Regions from separate parts of the Alteromonas sp. MmMcT2-2 genome, predicted to be linked through region 3. Evidence: predicted binding sites of a transcription regulator. Region 3 holds the regulator's gene; each other region holds the start of a gene.
What was found. The regulator FNR, encoded in region 3, switches genes on or off when oxygen is low (the NO sensors DNR and NnrR bind a similar motif). The targets are predictions, from matches to a motif close to TTGATCTAGATCAA.
Positions count from the first base shown of each region.

Region 1: MHM99_RS02135 (OmpW family outer membrane protein) is a predicted target of FNR. The motif match lies at 1,493-1,506, and genes of this name have one in related genera.
Region 2: ccoG (cytochrome c oxidase accessory protein CcoG) is a predicted target of FNR. The motif match lies at 1,442-1,455, and genes of this name have one in related genera.

Region 1 covers NZ_JAKRFA010000001.1:501,668-504,950, forward strand. The annotation lists gene MHM99_RS02125 (Sua5/YciO/YrdC/YwlC family protein) at 1-456, shown strand, start outside; gene hemF (oxygen-dependent coproporphyrinogen oxidase) at 453-1,385, shown strand; gene MHM99_RS02135 (OmpW family outer membrane protein) at 1,620-2,300, shown strand; gene MHM99_RS02140 (group II truncated hemoglobin) at 2,425-2,856, opposite strand; gene aroE (shikimate dehydrogenase) at 2,855-3,283, shown strand, end outside.
Region 2 covers NZ_JAKRFA010000008.1:184,190-187,472, reverse strand. The annotation lists gene ccoG (cytochrome c oxidase accessory protein CcoG) at 1-1,378, opposite strand, end outside; gene MHM99_RS07445 (hypothetical protein) at 1,860-2,231, shown strand; gene MHM99_RS07440 (DUF3016 domain-containing protein) at 2,354-2,899, shown strand; gene MHM99_RS07435 (acyl-CoA dehydrogenase family protein) at 2,994-3,283, opposite strand, start outside.
Region 3 covers NZ_JAKRFA010000030.1:25,982-29,264, reverse strand. The annotation lists gene ttcA (tRNA 2-thiocytidine(32) synthetase TtcA) at 1-471, opposite strand, end outside; gene uspE (universal stress protein UspE) at 620-1,543, opposite strand; gene fnr (fumarate/nitrate reduction transcriptional regulator Fnr) at 1,788-2,525, opposite strand; gene MHM99_RS15530 (sulfite exporter TauE/SafE family protein) at 2,571-3,230, opposite strand; gene ccoS (cbb3-type cytochrome oxidase assembly protein CcoS) at 3,217-3,283, opposite strand, start outside.

The DNA.
Region 1 (3,283 bases), on a different contig from region 3:
AATGAAGCCGCTGTAAATGCGCTGTTAGAGATAAAACAGCGACCGGTAGAAAAGGGCGTGATCTTGATTGCAGCAAACTACAGTCAGCTACTGCCTTATGTTAACGATAACGCCATTCGCCCTGACAGACGCACCGATATTTTTTCGAGCTGGCCAGGCCCTAATACTTGGCTATTACCTAAGTCGTCATCTGCGCCAGTTTGGTTAACCGGCAAGCATAGTAAAATAGCGGTGCGCGTAACTAATCACCCTGTAGTAGTGGAATTGTGCAACAAGTTAGGTAAACCGTTAGTTTCTACAAGCGCTAACCTGACCGGCCAACCGCCAGCCATCACCACTGAAGAGGCAAAAGCCGTATTCGCTGATTCCGTCTTCTATGTCGAAGGGGAAGTAGGCGGTGCAACTAAACCCAGTACCATTCGCGATGGTGACACAGCAGAGGTAATAAGAGCATGACATCAGCAGAATTACTGGACGGTAAAAATGCCGCTGAAGTAATAGAACAAGTAAAAAGCTATTTACTACGGCTGCAAGACACCATTTGCCAAACCCTTGAACTTGCCGATGGTAAGGGCCAGTTTGTTGAAGACAGCTGGCAGCGAGAAGAGGGTGGCGGTGGCCGCTCTCGAGTACTAAAAAATGGTGCGGTGATTGAACAAGGCGGCGTTAACTTTTCTCATGTGTTTGGTAGTCAAATGCCTGCTTCAGCAACGGCTAATCGCCCTGAGCTTGCGGGAAGAAACTTTCAAGCAATGGGTGTATCACTCGTTATTCATCCACATAACCCGTACATCCCAACGTCACATGCTAATGTTCGCTTTTTTATTGCAGAAAAAGAGGGCGAAGCACCTATCTGGTGGTTTGGCGGCGGCTTCGACTTGACGCCATTTTATCCGTTTAAAGATGACGTTTTGCATTGGCATGACACTGCAAAGAAGCTGTGCAAACCATTTGGCAATGATGTCTACCCTAAGTACAAAAAGTGGTGCGACGACTACTTTTACTTAAAGCATCGCAATGAAACTCGCGGAGTGGGCGGTTTGTTCTTCGACGACCTGAATGAATGGGGCTTTGAACAGTCATTTGCATTTATGCAGGCTGTTGGTAATGGCTTCATCGATGCTTACGTTCCTATTGTTGAACGTCGTAAGCAAACCGATTTCGGCGAAAGAGAGCGTGATTTCCAACTTTATCGCCGGGGCCGCTACGTTGAGTTTAACCTTGTATTTGACCGGGGCACTTTATTTGGATTGCAAACCGGCGGGCGTACGGAATCAATTCTAATGTCGATGCCGCCGCTCGCGCGCTGGGAGTATTGTTATACACCTGCACCGGGTAGCGCCGAAGCCAAGCTGACAGACTGGTTAAAACCTACTGATTGGTGATTAATTATTAAATAAGGCTCCGCTTAAATCCTTACGCGGACCGCCGATAGCAGCTTTCATCTTTAATGACTAAAAAACGCCGTATTAACGTTAATGCGGCGTTTTTTTTGATCTACATCAAGGTGGAATATCATCTGTGTTTCAGTGAGTTATCAAACTTGCGCTGGATCAATGTTTCTCTTAACCACAGGCGTAAAGTATCGCCATCTTAGTTAAACACAAAAGAGACACATCATGCGCAAACACTTTTTTTCTGCATCTGCACTTTGCTTTACTCTTGCTGCACTCTCACCTTTAGCTAGCGCTCACCAGCAGGGCGACTGGATTGTTCGTGGCGGTCTTACTACCGTTGCTCCTGACGAATCTACCTCTAACATCGTCGCGGGTGGAACTGATCTTGGCGTTGCCCTTAATATCGATAACGATACTCAGCTAGGTCTAAACGTAGCGTACTTTATTACTGATAACATTAATATTGAGCTGCTTGCCGCAACGCCGTTTAAGCACGACGTGAATTTTTCTGTTGCTGACCCGTTAGGGACGGGTAACCAGCTTGGAGAAGTCACGCACCTTCCACCTACGCTTACCGCAAACTACTATTTTAATGATGCCAGCTCTGCGTTTCAGCCGTACATTGGTGCTGGTATCAACTATACCTTTATCTTTGATGAAGAGTTTACAGGTGCAAATGAAACAGCTGGCTTAAGCGACCTTTCGCTTGATAATTCATTTGGCTTGTCAGCACAGGTGGGAATGGATTACCAAATTGATACCAAATGGCATGTTAATGCATCGGTTCGATTCATTGATATAGATACCGAAGCAACCTTCAAAGTGGGTGATGCTGCTGGAAAGGTAAGTGATATTGAAATAGATCCTTGGGTGTATACCTTATCGGTGGGTTACACATTCTAATTATTAGTTCTACGCCTTATTAACTATTAGGCTTTCACAATTGCACTACTTTATGCGCCATAAAGAGCGTAGACAGTAACAGGGGAGTTGCGCGTTAAAAGGTTAATCCTTTCAACGCGCTTTTTTATTTTGTATTCACCATGTGATTGGCGAGTTGATCAAGTGCGTCTATCAACTGTTGAGCTAAGGCGATATCTTCAACCGTTTTAAACATGGCTTTTCGCATGCAATACATCCACTGCGCTTTTAACTCTGGTGTTACGGTATAAGGTAGGTGGCGTGCACGCAGACGCGGGTGGCCATACTGCTGCTGGTAATCATCAGGACCACCAAGCCATAAACTTAAATAGAGAAAGAACACGTGGCGAATTCTGTCAAATGGCTGGGGGTGAATAGCTAGCAGTTCATTGGCGAGTGGATCGGTTTCCATTATGTCGTAAAACGTATTTGCTAATTCCCGTACTTTCTCCTCTCCACCTATACGTTCATATGGTGTACTCTGCGAAGCACGATTATCGCTTTTCTTCTTTATATTAAATAAGTCTCGTATTCCCATGAAAAAATTCGCTGTATTCGGAAATCCTATTGCACAGAGTTTATCACCAACTATCCATCAAATGTTTGCTGAACAAGTGGGAGAAAAGATTTCTTATGAAAAGATACTTGCGCCAGTAGATGGTTTTGTAGATGCCGCCAACGCGTTTTTAGCTCAGGAAGGCGCGGTAGGTTGTAACGTCACTATGCCTTTTAAGCTTGATGCATTCAACTTGGCAAAGGTAGATGACCAAGCAGCCAAAGATGCACAAGCTGTTAATACGCTAATGAATGGTGACAGCGGTGAAGTGTGGGGATACAACACTGATGGTGTAGGGCTGGTAAACGACTTGCTTAACAGCGGTGTGGAAATTAAGGGTAAGCGCGTGTTGCTTATTGGTGCCGGCGGCGCAGCCCGTGGCGTAATCTCCCCGTTAATAAAAGCAGGG
Region 2 (3,283 bases), on a different contig from region 3:
TAGTGGTGGTTACACTGATAAAAATATCGGTAACCGTATCTTCCAGATTATAGGCGTCAGTTGCAACTGAAATTGGCGTGCTATACACCGCACCGCCTTCAACTGTTACAGTTTGCTCACCAATGTACTTATAGTCAGGCAAACCTTTTACAGCAATAGAGTAGGTTTGGGTTTGCTGTGTTTTGTTAAGTACTTTTATTGTATAAACGTTCTCAATTAGTCCCTCATTCGTTTCGCGGTATAGCGAGTTTCTGTCGCGGATAATGTCAACTTCGGTGGGGCTGCGCATCCAAATATTGGCAAACAACAAGCCTGTCATCACCACTAAAACCACAAAATAACCAATTAACTTCGGACGTAAAATGTGAGTCTTACCGCCAGCTAGTTCTTCTTCAGAGGTAAAGCTTATCAGGCCTTTAGGATAACCCATTTTATCCATAACACCGTTACAGGCATCAACACAGGCACCGCAGTTGATGCATTCGTATTGTAAGCCATTTCGAATATCGATACCGGTTGGGCATACCTGAACACACAGGTTGCAGTCTATACAGTCGCCTAACCCTTTTTCCTTTACTTGCTCGTGACAAAGTTTGCGTGGTCGCGGGCCGCGTTGCTCTCCACGCTTTGCATCGTACGATACAGTAAACGTGTCTTTGTCGAACATGGCAGACTGAAAACGCGCATACGGGCATATGTGCGTGCACATGATTTCGCGCATGTAGCCAGCGTTTCCGTAGGTACATACGGCAAAGAAAATAACCGATAAACCTGCCCAGAAGCTGGTGTTAAATGTCACAAAATCGATAAACAGTTCATCAACTGGCGTAAAATAGCCAACGAAGGTTAAAGACGTTAACAGCGCTACCAATACCCAAGCGGTGTGCTTAGCTGTTTTACGCAAAAATTTATCTGCATCCATTTTGCGTGCATCCAGCGCTATACGCTTGTTGCGCGGGCCTTCGAATTTCTCTTCGAACCACGTATAAATATATACCCACGTTGTTTGAGGACACATAAATCCACACCACACTCGACCAGCGAAAGTGGTGACGAAGAACAGAGCAAAGGCGGAAACAATAAATATGTAGGCCAGTAAAGTGAGATCTTGAGGCCACAAGGTTAGTGAGAATATAGTAAATCGCTGCTCACCAATATCGAGTAGCACGGCTTGATGCCCGTTATACTGAATCCATGGAATGATGGCAAAGAGGCCCAAAAAGAAAAGGCCAAACATGCGTCTAAACGTCTCTAAAGGGCCTTGTACAGCCCGCACATAGATACGGCTACGAGAGTCGTGGCGTTTACCCTCAGGTCTACCTTTGGGTTTATGTACTTTTACCGGTGTAACGGTCTTTACCGGTATTTGTTCATTCATAGCTTAACCTTATGTGACGTAACGAACTGCCTGTGCAGTAAAACTGCGTTCAAAACGTCATATTTAATGTAGATCAATAATGCAGCGTATGGTGTATCTTTTTAAAGTTTCAGTCAATACTGAAACTTCAGAACATAAGTCGTTTTTTATCTTGATTTCCTCAGTCTATGTAACTTTATAAATAGTTAAATACAGCTACGTGAATAATGAGGATTAATATAACGGCCAGATGCCATTTGATACCCAACATTGACGATTAGGCGTTACCTACTATACATGAGTATAGTTTACTGTATTTACAGGTAAACCGATATGACCCTATTATCGTCGATAATAATGTGGTCAATTACTGTTTGAATCGTGTACAGTGAGCATTGTGAAAATGTAATTTGGCAAAGTGTAGTTGAGCACATAGTAAGAAAGGTGCTAAAAAAATTGGCGCTATCTGTAGTAAACGTCTGTCAAAGTTAGCTGAGAAGTCATGTTAAGGTTCTTTATCATCGCTGCTGAAATTATTGTTTTGGTAATTGTGCTGCGGTCTCCTTTTGTTCAGTATCTCTTTGAAGATATCCAGAACTCGCTTTCTGAATGGCTAGTTTCAATCGCAACCTTACCGGAGCGAGAAGAACTGCGTAGTTTACAAGATAAAATTAATGTCCAGCTGAGTCCCTTAAAGCCTTACCAGAAAACATATGTTCAGCAAATCACCGCTGATAGCGCAAGCGTTAAACGTTTTTATCACACCTATTGTGAGAAGGACGATATAAACCCCAACTTTACGGGAACTAAACGCGTTCAACTATGCCTAATCATTAAACAGTCGTCAGTTATGCAAGTAGCAAAGCGAGACTAGCCAGTCTTAACCAGGTTGGTTAAATATAAAGCTGATATAAAAGCCGGCAATTGCTGCACGTAAAGCTTTTTTAAATGTCTTGCTAACTCATAGTTTAAACGACTGAATTTAGGAGCATAAAAGTGAATAAATTACGTACTTTTTCTTATTTAGGTTGTGCCACTGCGGTTGGACTTCTTGCTGTTTTCGCTCCCACCCAAGCGGCAGAAGTAAAGATTACTTGGGAAGAACCTGAAACGTATAGCGATGTTAAGCCGACTAATGAGTCACGCAAACGGTTCCGCGAACGAACATTAGAAGATTTGGAACAGCACATTGTTGAGTTAGCTAGTGATTTACCTGAATCTCAAGTGCTGTCTATGACAGTGACTAATGTGGACTTAGCGGGGCAAGTATGGCCTAGTCAGTTCGTCGGGTTTGGCACAGGTGGTGGGAGTGACGTTCGCATCATTAAGCGCATCGACATTCCAAGAATGGCGTTTAGTTATTCTTTGACCGATGCCGAAGGACAAGTCATTTTAAGTGGCGAAAATGTAAAACTCAAAGACATGGACTTTATGGAATCGACAATCCGCCGCAATAGGACCGAGTCGTTAACCTACGAAAAAGCCATGTTGAATGATTGGTTTGCAGACACGTTTTCGACGCAGGTAGCGGCAAACAACTAGTACCGCGCGATAACTATTAAACTAAAAAAGGTCACTATATGTGACCTTTTTTGGTTTTTAAGCCCATATGTTATGGGCGTAAAGCATGCGCTAATTACAGATAATCAAACTCATTACCTGATATTGCAAGGGTGCTTTCAGAGCCAGCTTTATAAGCGGCTTTGTGCGCATCGCGACGTACCAAGATACGTTCCATATAGAAGTCACGTGTCTTCATCTTAGACGCTGCAAGTACCGCATTACCTGATGCCTGCGCTTTGTCAGCCATGCTGTACCACAGTACACCAATCAAGGAATAGGCGCTGTATGCCAAGTAATCACAAGCAGCAGCTGCAGCGGTGGTTGCATCCATACCTAAGCAATCGGCTGAAGATGCACGCCAGT
Region 3 (3,283 bases):
ACCTAATGCAATTTTAGTCGCACCTAACTCTTTTGCCGTGCGGTACAGAATACCACGGCGCAAGCGAGAACAGAGAGAGCAAGTCGTCTTTCCCTCTGGAATTTTGTCTTTAACAATAGAGTAGGTGTCTTCTTCTACAATTTTGTAGTCAACGCCAATGCTTTCTAGATATTCAGGCAAGATATGTTCTGGGAAACCAGGCTGCTTTTGGTCAAGATTAACCGCAACGATATCAAAGTGAATAGGCGCAATCTTCTTTAAAAACAATAAAATATCTAGCATGGTGTAGCTGTCTTTACCGCCAGATAAACACACCATTACTTTGTCGTTGTTTTCAATCATACCGAAATCGCCAATGGCTTTACCCACATTGCGGCGAAGTCGTTTCTGAAGTTTGTTGAAGTTGTACTTTTGCTTACTTTGCGCAGCATTTAATGGCGACGCGTCAGCACTGTTTGTGCCTAAACTCATAATTAACTAGCTTGGTTTGTGATAAAGCCACCATTATACATTAAAGCGGCTTTTCGAGACCATGCTTGTGAAGTTAAATTTGTTGGTGACATACCGTGTTGGCCGCTAAGTAACGGCAAACACGGGCTATGTAGACTTGATGAAAAGACTACACCGACAACGGCGACACAAATCCATCTGGCTTAATAGCAAGCACATCGCAATTGAGTTCGTCGATCACGTGTTCTGCAGTGTTACCAATTAGGGCCGCTGAAATGCCCACGCGGCCAACAGTACCAATAACAACAAGCTCTGCATCCAGTGTTTTTGCCACTTGCGGGATAACTTTTTCCGGAAGGCCTTCTCTTACTACACATTTATTTTCAGGAATACCGTACTTCAACGCGTGACTACGCATTTCTTTTAAATGATGATTTTTTACCGCGTCGTGATAGGTATCGGGGTCGAACTCAGGTACTTCTATGGCGATATTAAGTGGTGTAGAAGGATAACTGTTGACCAAATTTACGCTACCTTTCAATAAAGAGGCGTAGTCGTTAGCAATGAGGGTGAGCTTATCGTTAAGTGCGGCATGCTCATCATCTTCACTGCCTACGTTTACTGCAGCAATAATCTCTCCTCCTTCTGGCCAGTCGTGCTCTTTAACGAGTAATACTGGCCGAGGGCATTTACGCATTAAATGCCAGTCGGTGGGGGTGAAAATAACAGAAGCAAGATCGTCGTGCTTTTTGGTTGCCTTTACCACTAAATCTATCTGATTATTTAGGGTGTAGTAAATAATCGACTCATACGCACGATTATTCCATTCTACAACGATATCAGTTTCAGTGAATCCTTGTTCTCTTAAGTGGGTGGCAAGCCATTTTGCATGCTCCTTTGTAACTGCATCGCGCATTGACTCGCGCTCATCCGGGCTAAGCATGGTCGTCATATCATAAGATAAGTCGTATACCACCATCATTGCGGTAACTGAAGCGCCTGTTTTTGAAGCGAGTTCATAAGCTCGGCTTAGTGCAGGTTGGTTATCGCGCTCGGCATCTACCACGGCCAGAATTCGTTTACACTCAATCATAACGTCCCCCTAACTACGAAACTTAGTAGCGGCTGTCGAAATCGAAGCTTTCTAATACTAACTATAAACGACATTGGGAAAAACGTAAGTTGTTTTAGATCAAGAATTTTACGAGGCGACCATGAGTGAACCTACCTAATTGAATATGGAGCAACCGGCGTGGCGCTGAAAGGTTAGATATGTGGCTACCAAAGGTCACAAAAAAGCGCGCTTAGTGCGCGCCTTGTTTAACACCTAAAAACGGCTAACCGCAGACAACGCTTGGGCCGTTAAGCGCCGCTAGTTTGGTGTTTAGTCTATCGAAATCCAAGATAGTAATAAGCTTGCCGTCTACTTTTATGATGTTGTCTTTTTGAAAACGGCTTAACAGACGACTAATCGTTTCAATCGTTAATCCTAAATAGTTTCCAATTTCGTTGCGCGTCATGGTTAAGTGGAATTCTCTATGGGAAAAGCCACGCTCTTCAAAGCGTTGCGACAGGTGTGAGATGAAATACAGTAAGCGCTCTTCTGCAGTTCGCTTGTTTAAAAGCATGATCATGTCGTGATCTTGTTTTATTTCAGCGCTCATGAAGCTCATGATCTGGTGGCGTAGCTTTGGAAATTGCACTGACATTTCGTCGAGGGTCTCGTAGGGAAGCTCACACACCATGGCAGTTTCTAACGCAGAGGTATAGCTTTGGTGCTTGTTCTCTCTTAATGCATCGAAACCGATAATGTCACCAGGAAAATGGAAGCCGGTAATCTGTTCTTCACCTTCGGTATTAGTCACAAATGATTTGAATGAACCGGTTCTCACTGCAAATAGAGAACGGAATTTATCACCAGTTTGAATCAGCGTGTCACCTTTATGAAGCGGCTTCTTGCGTTCAATAATATCGTCAAGAGACTCGATTTCTGTTTTGTTTAACGCCACCGGTAAACACAGGTGACTGAAACTACAGTTTTGACAGTGAATAGAAAATTGGCTTCCTTTGCTCATAATGCACGCTCTCTAAAAGAATACCCGACAATAATACACCCATTTTTAAACGATTGCGCCATGAATAAGATAAGCTGCATATATTGCCATTATTACTGCAATAATTTGTCTAAAATGGTTATGTTGAAAACTTCGAACAATATATTGGCTACCAGCGCTTGCAGCGAGCAAGGTGGGTAATGTACCCAAACCGAAGAAGAACATAATAGCAGCGCCTTCTAGCGCGTTACCCGCCGCGAGAGACCAGGTAAGTGTGGAATACACCAAACCGCAAGGAAGCCAACCCCAAATAAAACCATAAGGCAACGCACTTAAAGGGGTCTTAAATGGCAAAAAGCGTTTTGAAAGCGGCTGGACTTTGGAAAATAGGCCTTTACCCGCATTTTCCAGCACTGTTAAGCCAGTCCACCACTTACCCAAATAACACGCCAGTAGAAGCAACATGATTCCGCTAAGTAGGGAAAGGGCATAGTTGGCAAGAGGTATATAATCTGCTGCAATTTTTCCAAGTGCCCCGGTTACTGCTCCGGCGATGGTGTAGCTCACTATACGTCCCATGTTATAGGCAAGGGTATAGGGTAGTGCTGAAGCGCCTTTAGGCGATACCATCCTTAGCGCAGCGACAATTCCACCGCACATTCCCACACAGTGAACTCCACCGGCTAAGCCGATAAGAAAGGCAGAGAAGTAGTTAATCCCTTCCATGTGGCGCTTGGCTTTTGTCTACTTTACTGTCTTGAAGTTGCTTGCGTTGCTCA